Regions from separate parts of the Pseudomonas sp. LFS074 genome, predicted to be linked through region 2. Evidence: predicted binding sites of a transcription regulator. Region 2 holds the regulator's gene; each other region holds the start of a gene.
What was found. The regulator FliA, encoded in region 2, starts transcription of late flagellar genes. The targets are predictions, from matches to a motif close to CTAAAGTTTNNNNNNNNNNNGCCGNTAA.

Region 1 (4,168 bases), on a different contig from region 2:
AACTTTTCATTTAAAAAGTTCGAGCACAAAGATACCGTTTGATATCTTTTATTCAGTGAGAAGTTTTGGGGGTTCCGGCGTGCTAACGCGCCAGCGCCCCGCATCTACTTGGGGGGTTCTGGCAGTCATCAGGGTACCCGTGCAGGCGGCGCGGCCAGGCACAGGCCTGCTGCGCCGCAAAGCAGGCGAGCAGGCGATATGAAACGAATGAAGTGAGGTTCATGAGCTTGCCTCCAACCGGCGGACACCGGCGGCGGCAAGCTACGGCGGAGCATCAGGCTCTGGCGCGGCTTGCCCGACCGAGGCGTCGGGACCGGTGTTCCGGTTCAAGTGCCTGACCTGGCCGTACGGCGGTGGTCAGGCAGCGACTAGATACTGTGTCCATTGAATTCTTCAGTGATTGAAAGTAAGGCCCTTGTCCAGGGCCGGTCGAACTTTATTCAAGCGTAGTATCGAAGTCAACCAGCAAGCAGAACTTTAAATAAGTTTCACCTTGTTTTAATGTTACTTGCTGGCGTGGCCACCATCACTCAAACCTTGAACCGCCCCACCAACGCCGTCATCTCCCCCACCAGGCCCGCTAGCGCCTTGCTCGCTTCGCTGGTCTGCTGCGCTCCCGCCGCTGAATGGTGAGACAGCTCGCGGATATTGAGCAGGTTGCGGTCTACCTCCCGCGCCACTTGGGCCTGCTCTTCGGCCGCACTGGCAATGACCAGGTTGCGCTCGTTGATTTCGCCGATCGCACTGTAAATGCCCTCCAGCACCTGCCCCGAGGCCAGGGTCACCTCCAGTGTCGATTGCGCCCGGTTGGTGCTGGCCTGCATCGAAGCCACCGCCGCCTCGGTGCCGGCTTGCACGCGGGCGATCATCTGCTCGATTTCCTGGGTCGATTGTTGCGTGCGGTAGGCCAGCGTGCGCACCTCGTCTGCCACCACCGCAAAGCCGCGCCCGGCCTCACCGGCGCGGGCGGCTTCGATGGCAGCATTGAGCGCCAGCAGGTTGGTTTGCTCGGACACCGAGCGAATCACTTCCAGTACCTTGCCGATATCCCGCACCTGCCCGACCAACTGTTCCAGATGCGCACTGCTGGTCTGGATCTCGCGGGTCATGGCTTCGGTGCCGTCGATGTTGTCACCGACTTGCCGGCGACTTTGCGCAGCCAGCTGGTTGGACTCGCTGGTGGTTTGCGAGGTGGTGATGGCGTTGCGCGCAACCTCCTCCACGGCCGTGGTCATTTCGGTCACGGCGGTAGCGGCCTGCTCCAGCTCCTGCCCCTGCTGGCGCAGGTTGTTGGCGCTTTGCTCGGTGACCGCATTCAACGCCGTGGCGGCGGCATCCAACTGCTGGGCACAGTGATTGATCTGCCCAAGGGTGTCGCGTTGGCTCTGCTGCATGCGCTGCAGCTCATGGAACAGCTGGCCGATCTCGTTGTTGCCCTGCCCTTGCACCGGTACGCTCAGGTCGCCACCGGCAATGCGCTGAAAATGCCGACCGGCTTCACGCAGCGGGAGCAGCACACGCTGGGCAATGAAAGCCCAGCACAGTGCCGCCAGCAGCAGGGTCACACCCAGCAGGCACAGGCTCAGCAACTGCGCACGGGCCAGACGCCGGTCGGACTCCAGCATGATTTGCTGGCCACGTTCGCTCAGTGCGCCGACCAACTGCTGGCGTAGCCCTTGCAGCCGGCCCATGGCATTGCCGGCATCGCTGTTGACCTTGAAGTACTGCTCCAGCGAACGCTGACGGGTCGCCTCGCGCTGCCCGGCAACCGCCTTGGCGTATTCGGCAAAGGTAGCCTGCAGCTCGAGTGCCAACGTGCGAAGGGCTGGCTCACGGGCATTTTTGACAAACGCATCGACCAGCGCCTGGCTCTTGTCGTTCAGCTCCACCGATAGCGCCATGCGCTTGCCAGCACTCTCGTCATGGCCACCCAACTGCTCGATGAAGCCCGAGGACACATTGGCGCTGGAACGAATCGCCATCAGCAACGCATTGTTCAACCGGTCCGACTGGTGCGCCGTCTGGTCCAGCTCGGTGATCTGCTGGTCGCTGCCCACTGCTGCCCACCAGGCACTGACGGTGGAAAACAGCAGGGTCAGGCTGAACAGCGACAACACCCAGAACATTCCGGTGCGGATCTTCAGGTTGGCAAGCATGCGGGCAGTACTCCTTGTTGGCACCACTTCTGGTCGATGATTCGACGGTGGGTGTGCTGCTATCGGAGTAGCTGGCGCAGGCTTGAGGCGCCGGCATGCGGTTATGGGCGGTAACCGAACAGATTGCGCCGAGGCCAGCCTCAGCGACCGAGAAAGTCGACCACCGCCTCTGTGAAGGCCTGGGGTTGATCCAGCATGACGAAGTGGAAGCTGCCATCGATTCGCTTGAAGCTGATGCCCTGCGTGCCGGCATAGGCATTAGCGAAGGTTGCATCGACGCTGGAGGCAGGTATGCCATACATAGGGTCATAGGCGTATACGACCTCTATCGGCGCCTGGATAGCGCCAAGCTCCGGGCGCAGGTCGGTGGTCATCAGTTCGTGGGTGGCATCGGCTACGGCCTTGCGGTCCGAGCGCAGCGCCGCCGCAACAAGTGCAGGCCGTGCCGCTGCGGTCTTGACCAACCGGTCGATGGCCGTGCGCTGCATCGCTTCGGCCTGCGCTGCAGGGGCCGCCAACATTGCATCGCGGAATGCGGCAGCCTGCGGTGCGGCGGTTTCGGCGGTTGCCCTGGGGTCGATCAGCAACGTGTAGAACGGCAGCGCATCGACGACCATCAGCCGGCCTACCTGCTCAGGATGACGTGCCCCCAGCATCAGCGCGACCTCACCGCCCAGCGAATGGCCAATGATGGCCGGTGCCTCAAGGCGCTGGCTGCGGATGTAGTCGGCTACCGCCTCGGCCACCGGAGCGGCCACGCGCCCGTCCACGGCGGGCACGGCTGGCGAGCCGGCAAAACCCGCGACCTGCACCAGGTGCAGGCGGTGCTGCTGGCGCAGCGTGCTGGCGAGCCCCGCCCATACCTCACGCGATGAGGCCAGCCCCGGGATCAGGATAACGTCCGGCCCAGCGCCTTCGACCTGCACTGAAATACGTTCGCTTGGCGCGGGCTCTGGCTGGCCGGGCGCGGCCAATGCCGAAGACAGCGACAAGCTGGCCCCGATTGCCGCCAGCAGGGTACGTACACGCATGTCAGCCACTCCTTTGACTTCGACTGAGAAAAGCCCGCCACTATAAGACGCGCGACAAGGCATGGGAAAACTATCGTTTGCAACCCGCTGCGCTGCACCGTTAAAGTCAGGGCCTGGGCGCTGGCTGCGCCTGCGGTCCGCGCGAAGGGGTTGCCCGAGCCTTGCGTCAACACATTCCCATACCAGCTCCCGGCTTGTCGGCGGACCGAGCCCCAAAGGAGTTGGCATGCCCGCCATCAATGCATCCCGTCAGCACGGTCTGCTCGACCTGCCCGCCTTGCGCAAACGCGCCAAGCGCTTGCTGAACGCCCTGAACAATCACCAGGCCGAAGACGCCCGCGAGCAATTGCGTACGCTCGGCCTGCCCGGCCCCGACTACCGGCTTGCCGATACCCAATGGCTGGTGGCCCGCGAGGCCGGCTTTGCCAGCTGGCCAAAGCTCAAGGCACATGCCGACGCCGTGGCCTTTGCCGCACGCCACCCCGGTTTTGCCGCCGATGACGAAGCCACCGTGCAGCACTGGCGCTGCGGCAACGACATCGCCCACAGCCTGCGCACCGCCGGGTTTGCCGGTGCATTCCAGATGTTCGACGACCCCATGGTCATGGGCCCGGTACCGGCGTTGCCCGAGGAACGGTACTGGCGGGTGCGTGGAGACTACGTGCAGCAGGCGTTCAACCTGCGGGCGGAGGACGTTGAACAGCGCCAGGCCGCACAGCGAGCGGCGCTGGCCGGCCTGAGCACAGACAGCAAGCTGGTACTGTGGTGCGAGGCCGACGCTTACGACCAGCTGTTCCTGATTCGCGTGCTCGCCAGCCTCCCCGGCCTGCCACGCCGGCTGGAACTGATCGAAGCTGACCAAGTGCCCGGTGTCGAGCGCTTCATCGGCATCGGGCAACTGGCGCCTGACCTGCTGGCCTGGCTGTGGCCACAACGACGTGCACTGGGTGAAGATGCCCTGGCCCTGGCACGCCAGGCATG
Region 2 (4,168 bases):
CGCCGAAGCTCATCAAACGTGCTCCTTAAAAACCCAGGCTGGACAGCAGATCATCGACATCGTCCTGACCGGACACAACGTCTTCACGCTTATCGGCATGAATCTGCGGACCTTCACCCCGAGTCGGATGTTTTTCTCGATCTTTTTCTGCGCGCAGCTGATCGTGGTCATGCTGGATGCCCGCGAAGCGGTCGACCTGGCTGGCCATCAGCACCAGTTTGAGCAGGTTGCTTTCCACCTCGGTGACCAGGGTGGTGACGCGCTTGATCACCTGGCCGGTCAGGTCCTGATAGTCCTGGGCCAGCAGAATGTCGTTGAGGTGCCCGGCGACCTTGCGGTTGCCCTCGGCGCTGTGCGTCAGGAAACTGTCGATGCGTTTGACCAGGTCACGGAACTCCGGCGCAGCCACTTCACGGCGCATGAAACGCTGCCAGTCGGCGCTCAGTGCATGTGCCTCGCTGGCCAAATCGTTGAGCACCGGGGTGCTTTCCTCGACCAGGTCCATGGTGCGGTTGGCCGCGCCCTCGGTAAGCCTGACCACGTAAGACAGGCGCTCGGTGGCGTCGGTAATCTGCGACACCCCCTCGGCCTGCGGCATGGTCGGGTCGATCTGGAAACTGACGATGGCACTGTGCAGCTCGCGGGTCAGCTTGCCGACTTCCTGGTACAGGCCGCGGTCGCGGGTCTGGTTCAGCTCATGAATCAGCTGCACCGCCTCGCCGAAACGGCCCCGCTCCAGGCTTTCGACCAGCTCCTGGGCATGCTTCTTCAGGGTCGATTCGAACTCGCCCAAAGACGTTTGTGATGAATCCATGGCGCGCCCCCTGACGTGACTCAGCCGTTGACGCGTTCGAAGATCTTCTCGATCTTTTCTTTGAGCACCTGGGCGGTGAACGGCTTGACCACGTAACCATTGACGCCGGCCTGGGCCGCTTCGATGATCTGGTCGCGCTTGGCTTCGGCGGTCACCATCAGTACCGGCATGCTCTTCAGCTTGTCGCTGGCACGCACTTTACGCAGCAGGTCGATGCCGGACATGCCAGGCATGTTCCAGTCGGTCACCAGGAAGTCGTAGTGGCCGTTCTCCAGCATCGGCAGCGCCGTGGTGCCGTCATCGGCTTCTTCGGTGTTGGTGAAGCCCAGGTCACGCAACAGGTTCTTGATGATCCGCCGCATCGTCGAAAAGTCGTCAACGATGAGGATTTTCATGTCTTTGTTCAAGTAGACCTCCAAGCAGTCTCAAACGCGCTCGGCCCCGAGCGCGCATTCACAATTCGGTACAACGTAGAAAACGACTGCAACGACAGCGGGCTCAACGCGCCCGCCATTCCCCCAGGCGGCTGCGCAGGCGCGCGGCACACTGGCTGTGCAACTGGCTGACCCGCGACTCGCTGACCCCCAGCACCTCACCGATTTCCTTGAGGTTCAGCTCTTCGTCGTAGTACAGCGCCAGCACCAGGCGCTCACGCTCCGGCAGGTTGGCGATGGCCTCGGTCAGGGCGACCTGGAAGCGCTCGTCCTCCAGGCCACGCGCAGGTTCTACCTGGCCACTGGCACCATCCTCATGCAGCCCTTCGTGCTCGCCGTCCTGCAACAGGTCGTCGAAGCTGAACAGGCGGCTGCCCAAGGTATCGTTCAAGATCCCGTAGTAATCATCGAGACTCAATTGGAGTTCGGCAGCAACTTCATGATCTTTAGCGTCACGTCCGGTTCTGGCTTCAACCGCACGCATCGCGTCGCTGACCATGCGGGTGTTGCGGTGCACCGAACGCGGTGCCCAGTCGCCCTTGCGCACTTCATCGAGCATGGCCCCGCGAATGCGGATGCCGGCGTAGGTTTCAAAGCTGGCGCCCTTGCTGGCGTCGTATTTGTTGGCTACTTCCAGCAGGCCGATCATGCCGGCCTGGATCAGGTCCTCGACCTGCACGTTGGCCGGCAACCGCGCCAGCAGGTGGTAGGCAATGCGCTTGACCAGCGGGGCGTAGCGTTCGATCAGCTCGTACTGGGCGTCTTTCGACGCTCGGCTGTACATCTTGAAACCGCTGGCGTTCATAGCACTGGACCCGCGCTGGTGGGTTGCACCAGACGCTCGACAAAGAACTCCAGATGGCCACGCGGGTTGGCCGGCAGCGGCCAGCTGTCGACCTTCTGGGCTATCGCCTTGAAGGCCAGCGCGCACTTGGACCGTGGGAAAGCTTCGTACACGGCACGCTGCTTCTGCACCGCCTTGCGCACGCACTCGTCATACGGCACAGCACCCACATACTGCAGGGCAACGTCGAGGAAACGGTCGGTGACCTTGGTCAGCTTGGCGAACAGGTTACGGCCTTCCTGCGGGCTCTGCGCCATGTTGGCCAGCACGCGGAAACGGTTCATGCCGTAGTCGCGGTTGAGCAGCTTGATCAGGGCGTAGGCGTCGGTGATCGAGGTGGGTTCGTCGCATACCACCAGCAGCACCTCCTGTGCCGCGCGGACGAAGCTGACCACCGAATCACCGATACCCGCCGCGGTGTCGATCACCAGCACGTCGAGGTTGTCGCCAATTTCGCTGAACGCCTGGATCAGCCCGGCATGCTGGGCCGGGGCCAGGTGCACCATGCTCTGCGTGCCCGAGGCAGCCGGTACGATGCGCACACCACCGGGGCCCTGCAACATCACGTCGCGCAATTCGCAGCGCCCTTCGATGACATCGGCCAGGGTCCGCTTGGGGGTAAGGCCCAGCAGCACGTCGACATTGGCCAGGCCCAGGTCGGCGTCGAGCAGCATGACCCTGCGGCCAAGCTCGGCCAGCGCCAGGGACAGGTTCACTGAAACGTTAGTCTTGCCGACGCCACCTTTGCCACCGGTCACGGCGATCACCTGTACGGGATGCATGCTACCCATGTCTGTTCTTTACCTTGTCTCGCTGGGACTCAGGCCACACGTAGGGCAATTCTGCGTACCCTTTGGCATAGCTACCTTGCACACACTTCATCATCAACCCGCTCGCCGTGGGTTGTGATAGAGATCAGCGAACATGTCGGCCATGGCCTCTTCGCTGGGCTCGTCCTGCTGCTGCACATTGACCGCGCGGGTGACCAACTGGTGCCCCCGAGGCAGGTGCAGGTCGTCAGGAATGCGCGGCCCATCGGTCAGGTAGGCCACTGGCAGTTCATGACTGATGGCAAGGCTCAGCACATCGCCAAGGCTCGCCGTTTCATCGAGTTTGGTCAGGATGCAACCAGCCAGGCCGCAGCGCTTGTAGCTGTGGTAGGCAGCAGTCAGCACCTGCTTCTGGCTGGTGGTGGCCAGCACCAGGTAGTTCTTCGCGGCAATGCCACGCCCGGCCAGGGTTTCAAGTTGCATGCGCAGGGCCGGGTCACTGGCCTGCAGGCCAGCGGTATCGATCAGCACCACGCGCTTGCGCAGCAGCGGCTCCAGCGCCGCGGCCAGCGACTGGCCCGGGTCGACGTAGGTCACAGGCACGTTAAGGATGCGGCCCAGGGTCTTGAGCTGCTCCTGGGCGCCGATGCGGAAGCTGTCCATGCTCACCAGCGCCAGGTTCTGCGCGCCGTACTTGAGCACGTAGCGGGCGGCCAGCTTGGCCAGGGTGGTGGTCTTGCCCATGCCGGCCGGGCCGACCATGGCGATCACCCCACCCTCTTCGATCGGCTCGACCTCGGGGATTTCGATCATCCGCGCCAGATGCGCCAGCAACATGCGCCAGGCCTGACGTGGCTCGTCGATCTCGGCGGTCAGGTCCAGCAGCTCACGGGCGATCGGCCCGGACAGACCGATGCGCTGCAGCCGGCGCCAGACGGTGGCCTGCTGCGGCTTGCTGCCTTGCAGCTGGTTCCAGGCCAGCGAGCCGAGCTGCACTTCCAGCAGCTCGCGCAGGCCCGAAAGCTCGGAGCGCATGGCATCGAACAGGCGCGGATCGACCGGCGCCGACGCAGGGGCTGGCGCAGCGGCCTCGGGCGCATCGATGTGCGGTTCGACCAACGGCTCGGCGGCGGTCAGCGACTGCCCGGCGAACAATTGGCGGTTGTTGTCGCTGCTGTCCTGACGATGATCCAGTTCGGCCTGGGCAGTGGCGATGCGCGTATGGGTCTTGCGCAGCTCTTCTTCCAGTTCGGCGTTGGGCACACGCGGGGCCAGGGCAGACAGCTTGTAGTCCAGCGCGGCCGTC
Region 3 (4,168 bases), on a different contig from region 2:
GGCGGCGGTGTGGCAGTGGGCAACGCCGACCAGGCCGGTGAGATCGACTACAGCCATCAGGGCCAGACTCACACCCTGCGCGATGGCGCCGTGGTGATTGCCGCAATCACCTCGTGCACCAACACGTCGAACCCCAGCGTGATGATGGCTGCCGGGTTGGTGGCGAAAAAAGCGCTGGAAAAAGGCCTGCAACGCAAGCCCTGGGTCAAGAGCTCGCTGGCGCCGGGCTCCAAGGTTGTCACCGACTACTTCAAGGCAGCCGGGCTCACGCCTTACCTCGACCAGCTTGGTTTCGACCTGGTCGGTTATGGCTGCACCACCTGCATCGGCAACTCCGGCCCGCTGGACGAAGCGATCGAGAAGGCCATCGGCAGCGCCGACCTCACCGTGGCCTCGGTGCTATCGGGCAACCGCAATTTCGAGGGCCGCGTGCACCCCCTGGTCAAGACCAACTGGCTGGCTTCGCCGCCGCTGGTCGTGGCCTATGCGCTGGCCGGTAGCGTACGCATGGACCTCACCCGTGATCCGCTGGGCACCGGCAAAGACGGCCAACCTGTGTACCTGCGCGATATCTGGCCCAGCCAGCAGGAAATTGCCGAAGCAGTGGCCAAGGTCGACACGGCAATGTTCCACAAGGAATACGCCGAAGTGTTCGCAGGTGATGCGCAGTGGCAGGCCATCGAGGTGCCACAGGCCGCCACCTACGTGTGGCAGGCTGACTCCACCTACATCCAGCACCCGCCGTTCTTCGACGGCATCGGCGGGCCGCCACCAGCCATCGCCGACATCCACGGCGCGCGGGTGCTGGCACTGCTGGGCGACTCGATGACCACCGACCACATCTCCCCCGCTGGCAACATCAAGGCCGACAGCCCGGCCGGGCGCTACCTGCGCGAACAAGGCGTAGAACCACGCGACTTCAACTCCTACGGCTCGCGGCGTGGCAACCACGAGGTGATGATGCGTGGCACCTTCGCCAACATCCGTATCCGCAACGAAATGCTGGGGGGGGAAGAAGGCGGCAACACCTTGCACGTGCCCACTGGCGAGAAGTTGTCGATCTATGATGCGGCCATGCGTTACCAGCAGGAAGGCACCCCGCTGGTGGTGATCGCCGGCCAGGAATACGGCACCGGCTCGAGCCGCGACTGGGCAGCCAAGGGTACCAACCTGCTGGGTGTCAAAGCCGTGCTCGCAGAAAGCTTCGAGCGTATTCATCGCTCCAACCTGGTCGGCATGGGCGTGCTGCCTCTGCAATTCAAGGCCGGGAACGACCGCAAGCAGCTGGGGCTCACCGGCAAGGAGCAAATCGATGTGCTGGGTTTGAACGGCGCGCAGATTCGCCCGGGCATGAGCTTGCCCTTGCGCATCACCCGCGAGGATGGCCAGCAGGAACAGATCGACGTGTTGTGCCGGATCGATACCCTGAATGAAGTGGAGTATTTCAGGGCCGGGGGCATTCTGCATTATGTGTTGCGTCAGCTGATTGCTGGCTGAGGTGCCTGGCTGAAGATATGCAGCGCCTGTGAAATCGAGCGCCGCCCGCGCGGCGCTCGATTTCACAGGCGCCATAGCTCCAACGACGCTCCATTAAATAATCATTCAATAAAACCAGCCGCTTGCCGATAACCGTCCAAAGCCCTGCGGACTATCAACCCATGCGTAACAACCAGCCGATTACCCAGAGAGAACGGACTTTCCCTGCCCAGCAGCGGTTGATCTCCACCACCAACGCCAAGGGCGTGATCACCTACTGCAACGATGCCTTCATCGAAATCAGCGGTTTCACCCGCGAAGAGCTGACGGGCGCGCCGCACAACCTGGTACGCCACCCCGACGTGCCGGCTGCAGTGTTTGCCCACATGTGGCAAACCCTCAAGCAGGGCCAGCCATGGATGGGTATCGTCAAGAACCGCTGCAAGTCTGGCGACCATTACTGGGTCAACGCCTACGTCACACCCATCTTCGATAACAACCAAGTTGTCGGCTTCGAGTCGGTGCGAGTCAAACCCACCGCCGAGCAGATCCGTCGCGCCGAAGGCCTGTACCAGCGCATCAACCAGGGCAAGCCGGCCGTACCTCGCAGGGACAAGTGGCTGCCAGTGCTGCAGGACTGGCTGCCGTTCATCCTCATCAGCCAGGTAGGCTTCCTGATCGGCAACTGGCTGGGCCATTCCTGGGGCTTTGCCCTGGCTGCCGGGCTATCCGTGCCCTTGGGCCTGCTCGGCCTGAGCTGGCAGCAACGCGGCCTCAAGCGCCTGTTGCGTCTGGCCGAACAGACCACTTCCGACCCGCTGATCGCACAGATGTACACCGACAGCCGTGGCGTGCAGGCGCGCCTGGAAATGGCCATGCTCAGCCAGGATGCCCGCATGAAAACCTGCCTGACCCGCCTGCAGGACAGTGCCGAGCACCTCAGCGACCAGGCGCGTCAGTCCGATGCCCTGGCGCACAAGAGCTCCTCGGGGCTGGAACGCCAGCGAGTGGAGACCGAGCAGGTTGCCGCTGCGGTAAACCAGATGGCCGCCACCACTCAGGAAGTAGCCAACCACGTGCAGCGTACTGCCGACGCCACCCAGGAAGCCAACCGCCTGACCAGCCAGGGCCGGCAGATTGCCGGGGAAACCCGCGAGGCCATTGAACGCCTGTCGGCGGCGGTGGGCGAAACCGGCCAGACGGTGACGCAACTGGCCAAGGACAGCGATGAAATTGGTGGCGTGGTCGACGTGATCAAGGGTATCGCCGACCAGACCAACCTGCTGGCGCTGAATGCGGCCATCGAAGCGGCGCGTGCCGGTGAAATGGGCCGCGGCTTTGCCGTGGTAGCCGATGAAGTGCGCCAGCTGGCCCAGCGCACCGCCGAATCCACCGGGCAGATCCACGGCCTGATCGCCAAGTTGCAACAAACCGCCAGCAATGCCGTGCTGACCATGGAAACCGGCCACCGCCAGGCGCAGGAAGGTGTCGACCGGGTGATGCAGGCTGACGAAGCATTGGTGGGGATCAGCGAAGCGGTGGCCAACATCACCGACATGGCCACCCAGATTGCCGCAGCGACCGAGGAGCAGACCGCAGTGGCTGACGAAATCAGCCGCAACATCAGCACCATTGCCGAACTGGCCGACCAGACCGCCGAGCAGGCGCAGCACTCGGCACTGCTTAGCGAGGAACTGACCAGCACGGCAGGGAGCCAGTATTCGTTGGTGGAGCGGTTCAACCGCTGATTGCAGCAGGCTTGCGCCGTCCCTGTAGGAACGCCCTTTCGCGACACAAGGCTGCCTGCAGGGACCGCGTAAGCCCGGCTTGCTGCATTACCAGTCCAACTGCAAGCGGCTTTCGAAAAAGCGCTCTTCGCCGCTTAGCGGGTCGTCGAAACGCAAGCTGTGCGCCAACAGTTTCAGCGGTCGCTGATAGTCATCTTCTTCGTTGCGCAACTGCGGATAGAAAGGGTCGTTGCTGATCCCCGCCCCCAACGCTGCCATGTGCACGCGTAGCTGATGGGTCTTGCCTGTCACTGGCGACAAGCCATAGCGCCACAGCTCACCGTTCTTTTCCAGCACTTGGGCCAGGGTTTCACTGTTGGCCTCGCCCTCAACTTCGTGCATGCGAAAAAACGGCTCGCCATGCACCAGGCGGCTTTTGTGCACAAGTGGAAATGCATGCTGCGGCAGGGCAGCGGCAATGGCCTGGTAGCGCTTGTCGATACGCCGCTCGGGGAACAGTCGCTGGTAGGCGCTGCGGCTTTGCGGGTTGGCGGAAAACAGCACAAGCCCTGCGGTGTGCCGGTCAATGCGGTGCAACGGCACCAAATGTGGGTTGCCCAGACGACGGATCAGTCGGCGCAGCAAGGTCTGCTCGACGTACTCACCCGTCGGCGTCACCGGTAGGAAATGCGGTTTGTCGGCCACCACCAAGTGCTCGTCCACATGCAGCACCACCTCCTGCACCGGGATTGGCCGTTCGTTCGGCACTTCGCGGAAGTAGTGCAAACGCATGCCACGCTTGTAAGGCAGCTCGGCGGAAACCGCCTGCCCCTCGGCATTCAACACCCGGCCACGGGCAAAGCGGTCAAGCCACTGGGCGCGGTCGATGGCCTTGAAATGGTCACACAAGCAATCGAGCACTGTCGCCCAATTACCGGGTGGCAGGCACACCGTGCTGGCTTGCT

Region 1: ACNQP3_RS16505 (methyl-accepting chemotaxis protein) is a predicted target of FliA. The motif match lies at 2,216-2,243, and genes of this name have one in related genera.
Region 3: ACNQP3_RS08405 (methyl-accepting chemotaxis protein) is a predicted target of FliA. The motif match lies at 1,602-1,629, and genes of this name have one in related genera.

The regions. Positions count from the first base shown of each region.
Region 1 is NZ_JBFPFV010000001.1:3,614,909-3,619,076, forward strand. Features, by position in the region: gene ACNQP3_RS16505 (methyl-accepting chemotaxis protein) at 531-2,156, opposite strand; gene ACNQP3_RS16510 (alpha/beta fold hydrolase) at 2,297-3,187, opposite strand; gene ACNQP3_RS16515 (DUF1835 domain-containing protein) at 3,414-4,168, shown strand, end outside.
Region 2 is NZ_JBFPFV010000002.1:503,988-508,155, forward strand. Features, by position in the region: gene ACNQP3_RS20400 (chemotaxis protein CheA) at 1-13, opposite strand, end outside; gene ACNQP3_RS20405 (protein phosphatase CheZ) at 26-814, opposite strand; gene ACNQP3_RS20410 (chemotaxis response regulator CheY) at 835-1,209, opposite strand; gene fliA (RNA polymerase sigma factor FliA) at 1,313-2,053, opposite strand; gene fleN (flagellar synthesis regulator FleN) at 2,050-2,883, opposite strand; gene flhF (flagellar biosynthesis protein FlhF) at 2,977-4,168, opposite strand, start outside.
Region 3 is NZ_JBFPFV010000001.1:1,824,272-1,828,439, reverse strand. Features, by position in the region: gene acnA (aconitate hydratase AcnA) at 1-1,497, shown strand, start outside; gene ACNQP3_RS08405 (methyl-accepting chemotaxis protein) at 1,659-3,224, shown strand; gene ACNQP3_RS08400 (pseudouridine synthase) at 3,312-4,168, opposite strand, start outside.